4 regions of the Hyphomicrobium methylovorum genome follow, and region 1 is predicted to be linked to each of the others. Evidence: riboswitches for the same ligand, from Rfam matches in the RefSeq annotation. Region 1 holds a riboswitch; each other region holds the start of a gene.
The links. A riboswitch is a leader RNA that binds a small molecule or an ion and turns the genes downstream of it on or off. The one in region 1 is predicted to bind cobalamin.

Region 1 (3,207 bases):
AGCATCGCCGTTCAGAGCTTGAGGCTCCTTGAACGAAATAACGCCCGCAAAAATCCTGCCGTCGAGTTCCGGCAGAACGACGTGCATCGCAAGGTCGGACGCACTGACGCCGCGCTGTGATTGATTCCACAAGGTCTCCGGCGCGTTCGTCATCGCTACCTGCAGCACTGGACAATCGCCAGCGTCGAGCGGAGACGTATCATCCTCGCGCGCCGAAAACGCCGTCGCGTTGACGACCACGCTTGGATTGAGCCGCTTCAGTTCGCCCGCAAGCCAGACAGCCGCGTCAGGCGCGCGCAAACTCGGCACGTAGAGTAACGTCGCTCCCATGCCGCGCGCTTCGAGCGCTTCTGCGAGCTTCTCGATCGGCGCAATATCACCAGCCGTCAGGTGTGAACGATAGAAAACGATAGCGGCAGAAGCCCCAGCCGTCTTGCCCGCATCCGCAGCACGATAACACCCGAATTGCGGCGTCGTGCGAACCTCTGGCATTGGCGAAGCTTCGCCGCGTGCGCGCGACAGCAAGCTTCGGAGAGCACTGCGCACATTCTCCGCGCCACCGTCATCGAGTAACGCTTCGAGACGTGCGAGATCATCAGCTGCAACAGTCGAAAGTGCCGCAAGACGCATATCGGGACGGCCATCGCCAGGCACGATTGCCAGCGCGACGCCCAACTCGCGACACCTGCGGCTCAACTGTTCGCCGCCGTAGCGCCAATAATCGAGCCCACCAAGCAGCCGCACCAGAACCGCACGCGATCCCTTCACAGTCGCGTCGAGAAACAGATCGACCGACATCGGGTGCCGCAACGTATTGAGGTTTGCGAAGCTCAAGCTCGGACGCTCGTCCTGCGGCACATCGCAAAATGCTGCCGCGGCCATCGCCAAATCGGAGTCTGAAAACGACAGGACGACGAGATCTGCCGGCGCGAGCGCGAGATCCTGAGGCGCAGCGGCCTCATCGAGATCCCGACTCTCGCGCACGACCAGATGCATTAGCCAGCGCCCGTGAGAGCGCGCGCAATCGCGTCACGGTTCAGTCCCTTCTGGCCAATGACGACCAGACGCCCGATACGTTTTTCTTCCGCGGTCCAGGCGCGTTCATAGCGCGTATCGACCCGCTCGCCGACGCCTTGCAGCAGAAGCCGCATCGGCTTGCCCTGGACTGCCGCATATCCCTTGATGCGGAGCACATCATGCGTCTTCGCCACATCCTGAGCCCGCGCCGTGAGATCGGCTGGCGACGTCAGTTCCGGCACCTCGACAATGAACGTCTCGAAATCGTCGTGGTCATGATCGGGCATATCGTCATGATGCGACGGTCGGGCGGCGAGATCGTTCTCAGCGGCGGCCGAAAGACCGAGCAGCACACTCGGCGCCACGCGTCCCTCACGCGTCGCCACGATCTTGATCGCGCGCGGCACGCTATTCTTGATTTCGGCAGAAACGGACGCCGCTTCATCGTCCGTCAGAAGATCCGTCTTATTCAGCACGATGAGATCGGCGCAGAGCAGCTGATCCTCGTAAACCTCTTCAAGCGGATTGTCGTGATCGATGGACTCGTCTTCCGCACGCTGCGCAGCAACCTTCTCAGGATCGTCGGCAAAGCGACCCGCGCGAACAGCCGGACCGTCAACCACGGTCACAACTCCATCCACCGTCACGCGATTGCGAATATCCGGCCACTCGAACGCCTTGAGCAACGGCTTCGGCAGAGCCAAACCCGACGTCTCGACGATGATGTGATCCGGAGCGGGACTACGCGACAGCAATGCTTCGAGCGTCGGCACGAAATCGTCCGCGACCGTGCAGCAAAGGCAACCGTTCGTCAGCTCGACGATATTCTCTTCCGGGCAGTTCTCGATACCGCACGAGCGCAGAATGGTGCCGTCCACACCGACGTCACCGAACTCGTTGACGATCAGCGCCAATCTCCGCCCCTCAGCATTTTCGAGAGCATGACGAACGAGCGTCGTCTTTCCCGAACCAAGAAAACCGGTGACGATCGTAATAGGAACCTTACGCGGGCTCATGCAGCAGTCTCCTGGCCGGATTTATGGTGCGGGCGTGGCGGCGAGGGAAATGGTCTGCAGCACCGGACAACGGTTCGCATCTTAACCTTTCCGCGCCCCACCGGCGCCGGTTTCAATAAATGATGGCAGGTTTCCTGGCTCGCGGGTCGCGGCATCCGGCAACCTTCCCGGGACGTATCCCAGTGGTACATTTGCTGGATGCTCGCCGCTTACAGTTGCGGGGGCAGCTGCGGAGTGAAACCGCATTCCCTTAGAACCCTCTTGCGAGGGACCATCGCCTCAACGGATAAGTGACGCCCCATGCTTCGTCAATCGCCAAGCGCCGCAACGGTAACCCCATGCCGCCTTCCATGACGTGCCCCCCGCTAACACTCGTTCTGGGCGGCGCACGTTCAGGCAAGAGCACGCATGCCGAGCGTCTATTGACCGCACTGCCCCCGCCTTGGGCCTATGTCGCAACGGCCGAAGCTTTCGACGATGAAATGCGCGATCGGATTGCAACCCATCGCGCACGCCGCGGCGCCGGTTGGCAGCAATTCGAAGTGCCCCTGGACCTTGCCGACGCTTTGGCTAACCAGACCGCATCCCTCCCCTGCCTTGTCGATTGCCTGACGCTCTGGCTCTCGAACTTGATGCACGCCGAAAGAAACATCCCGCACGAAACCGACCTCTTGATCGCCGCACTCGCCAAACGGACCGCACCCTGTATCATGGTGTCGAACGAGGTAGGCCTCGGCATCGTGCCCGACAACGCGCTGGCGCGCCGCTTTCGCGACGAAGCCGGACGATTGAACCAACGCCTCGCAACCGTCGCCGACCGCGTGCTCTTCATCGCCGCAGGTCTTCCGCTGACACTGAAAGGCTAATCGTGACCGAGAACCATACGACGACCGAAGACGCCGATCGCCACAAAGCGAAGATGGCGAAACGCAAAGCCCTGCAGGATGCGGAAGTCGCGTCCAAAACGGTCGAAAAAGGTGTGCTGCTCATTCACACCGGCCCCGGCAAGGGCAAATCGACGGCGGCGTTCGGCCTCGTGTTGCGTGCACTCGGGCACGGCTGGAAAGTCGGCGTCGTGCAGTTCATCAAGGGTGCGTGGCACACCGGCGAACGTACCGCGCTCGAACGCTTCGGTGATCAGGTTTCCTGGCACACGATGGGAGAAGGCTTCACC
Region 2 (3,207 bases), 910 kb from region 1:
CTGATCTTGCTGTTGAACGATATGAATATAGCCGCTCCGGTCGACGTCGCCGGTGACCGGATTGAGGAAGTAATCCTCCGCGTTGCGCCACTCGCGATTGCTGGACGAAATGTAAGAGATGTTACGGAACGACAACGCGGAGCTTGGCGTGTATTCCGTCTTCAACTGTGTGAAGTTGTCTTTGAACCGAATTCGGCTGTCGTAGACGTTATAATTCTTCTCGCGCAGACTTTTGTCGATTTCGCCGTCACGGAAGGGCGTTCCAAAATAACGCATCGGCTTTTGATCGCCGTAGTCGGTCGACAGCGTGAACACGAGATCTGGCGCAGCCTGAAGCCTCAATGCGCCGGAAATTCCAAAATTCTCCGAGTGCCCAAGATCCACCCAGCCTTCCGAAGCGTCTCCCGTGACATCGAAGCGATAGGAGAGCGCTTCATTCAACGGACCAGCGCTATCGAACGAAAGGCGTCGCCCCAGGTTCGAGTCGACGTAAACCTGCGCTTCGTTTTCGTAATGCGTCGTGATCGGCTTCTTGGGAACGACGTTGATCACGCCGCCAATCGCGCCTTGGCCATAGAGAACCGAAGCCGGACCGTGCAAAACCTCGATACGGTCGACGGACCACATGTTGAACGGGAAGGTGACGTTGCCGCGGCCTGGCGATATGCGCGTCCCATCGTAAAGCCGCACGACTGAGCCATTGCCTTGATAGCCGCGGCTGGCGAACGCTTGGCCGTAAACCGGATTGGCAACGCTGCTGAAGCCCGGCGCATTATGCGTAACGGCGTCCGTCACGGTATCTTGGCCGCGGTCGCGCGCGACTTCGCCGGAAATGACACTGACGCTGGCAGGTGTTTCGAGCGGCGTGAGATTGAGGCGGCTACCCGCTGTGGTCGGCACGCTGAGATTGAGGCCAGGCTTGGTCGGCGTATTGACGCCGGTTTGGGCAGGATCAACCACAGGCTCCGCTGGCTGCGTGTTGGTTGACGCCTGGGCCGGAGCCTTTTGCTTGACCGTTGAAGGCTTTTTGGCCTTCGCCATCTTCTTCGGAGACTGTGTGCCGAGCACGGTGACAGGCGGCAGATCACTCGAATTTGGCGCCGCTTGCTGCGCGTTGACGAGGCACGGCGCAAAGACCGAAGCGAGGACGGAAAGGCTTGCACCCGCCGAGAGGCGACGCAGATGCGTCTGGCCATTGGACCGGAGTCCGGAGATTGAATTGAGCATAGGACCTGCGTGACGACGAATGTGGCACGTCACAGCAAGCGAAGGCGTCTCGAGCGCATAGCAAGCTCAAGCCGTCAACGATCAGAACACCCCGTCTGATCCGTGCTCGCGTGTGACCACGACCGTCGGCAGGTCTCCTGGCTCGCGGGTCTTAGCGTCTTGACCTGCCTTCCCGGAACGCAGCTCCAGTGGCGCGAGTGGTCAAGAGCTTGCCGCTTACAGTTGCGGGGGCAGCCGCGGAATTTGGCACAAGGCCATCACCGCATTCCCTATTGATTCCTTGCGGAAACCGACAAGATAGGGTGTCGCCGGATGACACGGCGAGTCAATGCGCGTGCGGTCGAATGGCCGGGGCATGTGCTCAAAGCGTCACAAGCGAGGAAGCTGCGCACGGGATTATCAGTGCGCAGCTGTTTGCACTTAGCCGAGTGACTCGAGGTATTCGTAGACAGCGCGAGCAGGCTCGCCACCCATCTTTGCATGCGTCAGCAACGGAATGCCGTGCGCGCCGGGGGCCTTCGCGGCTTGCGGGTAAGCTTCCAGCGCCGTCTTGACAATATCCAGCCTGCCGAGCATGGCGGCTGCAAAGATATCAAGGCGCGCGCCGTGTTCGATCAGAAGCAGCGCCATGTCTCGGCCGCCGGTGTGAGCGGCTGCACCAAGCCCGGATTCGAAATCTCCGCCGCCCCAATCCCAGCTCGCGTTGACGAGCTTGGGCTCGATCGCAAGCAGCTCTCGCACGCGATCGATATCGCTATGCGCCTTCCGGACGAATTCGCTCACAAGCTCGGGCGCCAATGCGGCAGGCCTCTCCATAGTCCATTCCCTTCAATGATCAGGCGTGCAATTTGAGAGATGTTAGCGACTGCGTCGTTACAACTCTACAGTCTCCGCAGCGCCGTTTGGCCACGGCCGATTGCTACGAGCGGATGCATACTATTTTTTGACAAGGAAAGCGCCGCGATCAGGAACGGGCAATTGGATCGTGACTTTGAGGCCGCCCAGGTCTGATCGGCCAAGCTCAACATCGCCGCCGTACAGCTGAGCGAGATCGCGCACAATCGCCAATCCAAGACCCGAGCCCTGATTGTCGCTTTCCCATTGCGTTCCGATATTGAAAACGATCTTCCACGCTTCAGGCGGCAGGCCTGGGCCATCATCCTCGACGACAAATTTTAGCTGGCGCGAATAATCGCCATCAATCCCGAGGCGAACGACGCTTCGAGCGTGCCTCAAAGCGTTGTCGACGATGTTCGCCAGCAACTCGTTCAAGTCTTCGCGTTCGGCCGCAACCATGACGCGATCCGGAATGTCGTTGCGGATGACGACGCCGCGATCGACATAAAGGCGAGAGAGCGCGGCCGTGACCGCCGTTGCGACGTCGGACAAGGACGACAGGGTACCAGGTCGTGCGCGTGTCGCAGCAATGCGCGCTCGCGCGATCTGATAATCGATATGGCTTTGCATGCGTCGGCATTGGTCGCGGATAACGGAAGCGGTTTCGGTTTCGCCGCGCCGATTGAGCTGCTCCGCCTCATCGACCAGGATTGCCAGAGGCGTCTTCAGACCGTGTGCAATATTTCCCGCTTGCGCGCGCGCCCGTCCGATCTGCTCGCTGGATGACTGCAGCAGACCATTGAGGTCGTCGATCAGCGGCTGAACCTCTTCCGGAAACTTGCCCTTCATCGACGCCGCCGAGCCCGAGCGCACCGCCGCCAGCCCTTCGCGAAGTTGAGAGAACGGGGTCATGGCGTAAAACAACAGCAGCACCGCAGCTGAAATCATGGAAGCGGCAAACCCACCAAGCGACCACAGCAATACATTGTTGAACTGCTGCAGTTCTTGCCGAAGGTGCGCTTCGTCGGTGCCGATAATGAAGTGGACGGGAGACGCGGGTGTGTCCAGCATCCGTGCGCGCTCGGCGATGTGCAGTTTCCCGGTCGGTCCATCGATCATCAGCGTATGCGTTTCGCCGTCAGC
Region 3 (3,207 bases), 1.4 Mb from region 1:
GTCGCACGTTGGACGCACGCGTCTCCCGCGCCATTTCTGTGCTGGAATCCGCTGAGCCCGACACTCTCGTGTCCGTCACCAACGCAGCGCAGGCGGCAGGTCTCTCGGTCTCTCGCTTGCAGCATCTCTTCAGCGAAGAGATGGGCGTTTCGTTCCGGCGCTATCGTGCCTGGGTTCGCATGCTTCGCGCAATCGATGAAATCGCTGCTGGCTCAAGCTTCACCGAAGCAGCACACGCCGCAGGCTTTGCCGACCAATCCCACTTCGCTCACGATTTCCGGAAAACATTCGGTGCGCCTGCGTCCCGAAGCTTGACGAACGTTCGCGTATAGAGCCGCCGCCTTTCCGGAACGAATAGGCTCAGGTCTTCTTTTTCTTCGTGGCGTTCGCTTCACGCTCGAGCAGCACCTGCTTGCGCTCGACGCCCCATCGATAGCCTGAAATACCGCCGTCGCTGCGAATAACGCGGTGGCAAGGAATGGCAAGAGCGATCTCATTCGCTGCACAGGCGCCAGCAACTGCGCGCACCGCTTTCGGCATACCGATCTGTGCAGCGATCTCGGCGTATGTTGCCGTCATGCCGAATGGAATTTCTCGGAGCGCCTGCCAGACGCGATGCTGAAAGGCCGTGCCGCGAATGTCGAGCGGAAGATTGAAATCCTTCCCGGGCCTTTCGACCAAGCCGACGACCTGAGCAACGATGGCTTCGAATTCGCTGTCGCCCCCGATCAGAGTCGCATTGGGAAAGCGGCGCTCAAGATCGTGCACGAGTTCGCGCGGATCATCACTCAGAGTTATCGCCGAAATGCCTTTGGCGCTCGCCGCAACCAGAACAGCGCCAAGCGAACACTGCCCCACCGCGAACCGAATTTCGGTATTGGCTCCGCCAGAGCGGAAGTCAGTCGGCGTCATGCCAAGCACGTCCGGCGCGTCGGCATAAAAGCGGCCGCTGGAATTAAACCCCGCGTCGTATAACGCCTCTGTCACAGAAGAACTCTGCTTGAGATTATCTCGAACGCGCTTCTGGCGATTTGCAATTGCGTAGGCCTTTGGTGTCACTCCGGTGACGATCTTGAAAATGCGATGGAAGTGAAACGAGCTAAGACCAGCATTGGCGGCAAGGGTTTCGAGACTCGGCTGATCGTCCGCAGTCTCGATTGTGCGACACGCAGCCGCGATCATCTCCGCGTAGTGTTTATGAAGCGGCGGCTCCGTCGGCCGGCAGCGCTTACACGGCCGAAAGCCAGCGGCTTCTGCATCCGCAGCAGACGCATAGAATCGGACGTTCTCACGCTTGGCCAGACGCGATGGGCACGCAGGCCGACAAAAGACACCTGTCGTCGCAACCGAATAAACGAACTGGCCGTCAAAGCTGGCGTCGCGTGTTTTCACGGCGTTCCAACACGTCTCATCCGTCATCGAAGACGATTTCAGAGTCTTGGATTTCGGAACCGCGAGGGCCATTGCCGTTGCTCTCTCTGCCAACATGCATGAAACATAGGAGCTTGCCGCATACTCTGCACTTCGTTCCTTGCGATCAAATCAATTGGCACGACGGAGCCCAAAGCGCGGGGTGTTGCTAGAGACACAACCGCTCAAACAATCGGCCGACGTCAATTGACAGGCCTATTGATATGGCCAATCTGTTCACGTCGGTTCCCTTCGGGGAAACAATAGGGAATGCGGTACTGGCTCTCGCCAAAAGCCGCAGCTGCCCCCGCAACTGTAAGCGGCGAGACGTCGGCGATATTACCACTGGGAGCGAGAGTTTCTGGGAAGGTAGTCCGGAAGTCTAAGACCCGCGAGCCAGGAGACCTGCCGACAGTCGTGGTCACACGCGAGAACGCGTCGGGCGGGGTGCCTCGATCGTTGGCGAATGAACGCGTCCGCGCGCTCAAACGGCTTCGCTCGCGGTGACGTGCCCATTTGTACGTCAGGACTGTCATGTCTTCTCTGTTTTCTCGCGCGGGCTCCGTTTCCGAACGGCGTCGCTTGCTCGCCTCAATTTCCTTTGTCGCTCTCTCTTCTTGCTTCGGATTTAGCGCAAGCGCACAGGACGCATCGCCGCCAGCCGAGGAAGGGACGCCAAGCGCGAACTCTTCGTCCGTTCCACTACCGAGCGTCGTCGTCTCGACCCAGCAAAAAAAGAAGCCAACGACCAAGAAGAAAAAAGTCGTTCAATCGCCCGCGGCGGAAGCTTCTGAGAATCCAACCGTTGTGGGCAACAACGGCAATGAAACCGATGCCACGAATGAGTCCAGGGAAACAAATCCGTCTGGCCTGAACCTTTCGAAGCCCGCAACGAGCGGCAGCCGCCTCGGCCTAACGCCTCTCGAAACGCCCGCCAGCGTCGAAGTGATCTCTGGCGAGACGATCCGCGAACGGGGCCAGACGAGCGTCGTCGATGCCGTTACGCAGAACGCGGCTGGCTTTACATCTACGGCTTCTCCAGGCAACGGCGGAACCGGTCTCGCAACGCGCGGCTTCTCGGGCCACGGTTCCGTCATGCAGCTCTACGACGGCACACGCATGTACGTCGGTTCTGGCACCGTTACATTTCCATTCAACACCTGGACTGCGGATCGCATCGAAGTTCTGCGTGGACCGGCATCCGTGCTCTATGGCGAAGGTGCAATCGGCGGCGTCATCAACGTCGTTCCGAAAAAGCCGACGGACTATTTCGTCAACGAAGCGGAAGTCGCCGTCGGCACGGATTTTTCGCGTCGTATCGGGCTCGGTTCCGGCGGACCGATCAACGACCGGCTGTCGTACCGGATCGACGTTGCGGGCGAACAGTCTGATGGCTGGCTAAAGCAGGAAGGCGAGTTTCAGAATCTAGCCTTGTCTGGTGCCGTTAAGCTCAAGGCCGCGCCGGGACTGACATTCACTCTATCGAACGACTACGGCTACCAGGAGCCATTGCGCTACTTCGGTATGCCATTCATCGACGGGCGTATGGATAAACGCATCCGCTTCAAGAATTTCAACGTCGAGGACAGCGAGGTCCGTTATCGCGACAACTGGACTCAATTCAAGACAGAGTGGCAGGCAAACGACGCTCTCACATTCCGCAACACCGCCTATCGGCTCACCAGCCATCGGCATTGGCGCAATATCGAAAACTACGCCTATGTCTCTAATCTCGCTGATCCCCATTATGGCCAGATCAAGCGCGACGACTATATCGAGATCTACCACAATCAGGAG
Region 4 (3,207 bases), 1.4 Mb from region 1:
TGATTGCCGGTATCAGCACAACGCTCGCAGCTGCGCCGATGCCGATAGACATCATCCCGATAACAAGTTGCCGAACCGACAGTCGAGCTTTCATGGGCGTCCAACCAATCTCGTTTTGGACGCCGTTTATACGCCACTCATTCAAACATGTAAATCATTTGCATGTTATGGTGAGCAGTCTGCCGCACCGCGTCGGATGGCGGAGAAGTCGACCGTTTCAGACCTCGCAGGTCGCTTTCAATTCGGCGGGGTTGAGGACGGCGGGTCTGGATCGAGGTCGAGAAGTCTTGCAAGCGCACGTTTCGGCCGAATCAGGTCTTCAAGCGTGTACTGATCGAGAGAGGCCAGAAATGCATTCGTTGCATCATGCAGGGCGCGGCGAAGGATGCAGGCCGGTTGGATGCGGCAATAGCCCGGTTGGTTCATGCAACCGATAACGTCCAGTTCCTGCTCGGTATCGCGTATGACGGTGCCGACGTTGATTTGCTGCGGGCGGCGGAGCAGCCGGAAGCCGCCCTTTTTACCTTGCACCGTCTCGAGATACCCAAGCTGCCCCAGGTGATGCACCACCTTCATCAGATGGCTCCGGGAAATGTCGAACCGCTCTGCGATCTCGCTGATGGTCGACAGTTCAGCCCCCTTCAACCCTGCGTGCATAAGAACGCGCAAGGAATAGTCGGCATGAAGTGTCAATCGCATCCGGGTCGCCTTGAGGTGAGTCGAGATAGCACAAACATATAATCCCTATCGATGTTTTACAAGGAAGCTACGGCGATCCCCCGCATCGCTCCACCCGGACGGAAGTCCGAGCCTTCTCAGCATAGTGACAAATCCGCATCTAGCCCGACGGCCGATATATGCTCAGCCTCGAAGGCCAATTGACTTACCCGAGGCGGTAACTTTGAATGGCCGCGTGACGGTGTTGCAACAGGTGAAAAGCTTGCTGCAACAAGAGGGAATGCGGTGCGACACGCCAGTGTCAATGCCGCGACTGCCCCCGCAACTGTAAGCGGCAAGCTTACTCCTGATATGCCACTGAAGCCTCGGAAGAGGCCCGGGAAGGCGGGAGAAAGCGCCAGAGCCGCGAGTCAGGAGACCTGCCGCCACAAGCTGCCCATCTTCCGTGCGTGGGGCGCGGCAGAACGGAGTCCCGTAGCGGCGGCTGATGTGTCAACCGAAGGGGAGTCACGTCAGGTCATGAATGTCGCGTGGTGGGGAATTTTTGTTTTAACGGAACCTGAGTCGCGCGTGGCATAGCGGCCGCGCCGTAAGTCCGTTCGCCCTTAATCGCGACTGTTCACCTGCCCTGCGCTCCCTCTTCGGTCGAATCCACCGAGGGGGACTTTATGTTGCGCCGAACCAGTATTTGCGCCGCCAGTGCGGCACTCGCGAGTATGTCGATCAGCTTCGCGGCCGTTGAAGCACACGCCCAGTCGACCGACTTGGCGACCACCGAATTGCCCCCGATCGTCGTCGAAGGTGCAACCGTCGAAAAGCCGAAGATCGCCGTGAGGCGTGCGGCTGGAAAGGACGTTGTCGTCGGCGTGCCGCCGTCCAATTCGGATGCCCCGCCCGTCGCCGTAGACGGGGGCGAGGGAGGAGCGGGCGCTTCGGCAACCGAAACCATCAGCGGCGTGCCGGCCGACCAAATCGGCTCGTCCGTCACCGTCATTTCCGCGGCCCAGTTGAAGGCGCAAGAAATACGCTACGTCGCCGACGCGCTGCGAAGCCAGCCCGGCGTCTCAGTCAGCCGCACGGGCAGTCCAGGTAGCTTGACGCAAGTCCGCATCCGTGGCGCCGAAGGAAATCAAACACTCGTCTTGATCGACGGCATCGACGCGTCCGACACGGCAAATGGCGAATTCGATTTTTCCAACCTTCTCGTTGACGATATCGATCGCATCGAAATCATCCGCGGCGGCCAGAGCGGCATCGGCGGATCGAAGGCCATCGGCGGCGTAATCAACGTCATCACGAAGAACGGCAAAGGCCCGTTGACGGTCGTAGCACGCGCCGAAGGCGGCAGCATGGGAACGCGGGAAGCCTTCGCACGCGTCTCGGCTGGCAACGACAAAGTTTGGTTCTCTCTCAGCGGCGGTTCTCGCGAGGTCGACGGCTTCGACATCTCGCCCGTTGGTCATGAGAACGACCCGACGCGAATCAGCACGCTGAACGTGCGTGGCGGCGCGCAGCTCTTGAAGGGTGTGACGCTCGACTTCACGCTCCACCACATCGATAAGAATCTTAAGTACGACGATTTCGGTTATGCGCCCGGCCAGCCATACTTGATGGCGATTGACGGCAATTTCCATAACAAGACGAGCATCTGGCTGAGCGGCGCCAATCTGACGTGGGACTCGTTTGACGGCGCATTCACGCAGGTCTTGCGCGCAACGCGCAATACGACCAGCTCTCATGACGGTGGTGACTACGGCCCCTCGACAAACGAAAGCGAAGCCAACAAGTTCGGTTATCTCGCGACGTATCGCTTCGGTGCCAGAGACTTCCGCAACAGCGTGACCGGCATGGCCCAGTATGAGGACGAAGCCTTCACGCCGATTTCGCTTTATACGGATGGCCTCGAACGCAAACGCGATCGCATGGCGTACGTCGGCGAATATCGCGGCGAATATTTCGACCGTTTGTTCCCTACCGTTAGCGTCCGGCATGACGACAACGATAGCTTCGCAGACTACACGACGTGGCACGCGGCCGTGTCTCTGCGGCTTCCCGAGATCGGCGCCCGCCCGCACGCGAGCGTCGGCACGGCTGTGACATTGCCGGGAATGTACGAACAGTTTGGTAGTATTCTCGGCCAGTTCCAGGGCAATCCGAACCTGCTGCCGGAAGAGTCGTTCGGCTGGGATGCTGGCGTCGAGTTCACAACGTGGAACGGTCGTGCAGTCCTCGACGTGACGTACTTCAACGCCAATCTGACGAATGAAATCACCGGCATTCGGGTCGGCGGGATCTATACGCCAATCAACCTCAACGGCGAAAGCGAACGGCAGGGCGTGGAAATATCCGGCCGTGCAATGCTAACGCCGGATCTCAGCGTCGGTATGAGCTATACGCGGCTGCTGGCTTACGAACCAAACGGACTTACAGAAATTCGCCGTCCGCGAAATGCCGGCCGTGCAGACCTCAACTATTCGTTCAACGACAAGCGCGGAAATCTCAATCTGGCGGCCATCTACAACGGCACAA

Region 2: it holds a riboswitch for cobalamin, as region 1 does, so the genes downstream of both, DLM45_RS06540 (TonB-dependent receptor) here and cobW (cobalamin biosynthesis protein CobW) in region 1, are expected to answer to the same signal.
Region 3: it holds a riboswitch for cobalamin, as region 1 does, so the genes downstream of both, DLM45_RS04265 (TonB-dependent receptor) here and cobW (cobalamin biosynthesis protein CobW) in region 1, are expected to answer to the same signal.
Region 4: it holds a riboswitch for cobalamin, as region 1 does, so the genes downstream of both, DLM45_RS04295 (TonB-dependent receptor plug domain-containing protein) here and cobW (cobalamin biosynthesis protein CobW) in region 1, are expected to answer to the same signal.

The regions. Positions count from the first base shown of each region.
Region 1 is NZ_QHJE01000001.1:2,247,348-2,250,554, reverse strand. It holds gene cobN (cobaltochelatase subunit CobN) at 1-996, opposite strand, end outside; gene cobW (cobalamin biosynthesis protein CobW) at 996-2,033, opposite strand; cobalamin riboswitch at 2,141-2,324, opposite strand; gene cobU (bifunctional adenosylcobinamide kinase/adenosylcobinamide-phosphate guanylyltransferase) at 2,372-2,899, shown strand; gene cobO (cob(I)yrinic acid a,c-diamide adenosyltransferase) at 2,902-3,207, shown strand, end outside.
Region 2 is NZ_QHJE01000001.1:1,340,006-1,343,212, reverse strand. It holds gene DLM45_RS06540 (TonB-dependent receptor) at 1-1,227, opposite strand, end outside; cobalamin riboswitch at 1,338-1,536, opposite strand; gene DLM45_RS06535 (ankyrin repeat domain-containing protein) at 1,648-2,043, opposite strand; gene DLM45_RS06530 (sensor histidine kinase) at 2,164-3,207, opposite strand, start outside.
Region 3 is NZ_QHJE01000001.1:845,015-848,221, reverse strand. It holds gene DLM45_RS04275 (helix-turn-helix domain-containing protein) at 1-332, shown strand, start outside; gene ada (bifunctional DNA-binding transcriptional regulator/O6-methylguanine-DNA methyltransferase Ada) at 361-1,464, opposite strand; cobalamin riboswitch at 1,637-1,837, shown strand; gene DLM45_RS04265 (TonB-dependent receptor) at 1,945-3,207, shown strand, end outside.
Region 4 is NZ_QHJE01000001.1:851,446-854,652, reverse strand. It holds gene DLM45_RS04305 (tetratricopeptide repeat protein) at 1-94, opposite strand, end outside; gene DLM45_RS04300 (RrF2 family transcriptional regulator) at 238-699, opposite strand; cobalamin riboswitch at 901-1,119, shown strand; gene DLM45_RS04295 (TonB-dependent receptor plug domain-containing protein) at 1,347-3,207, shown strand, end outside.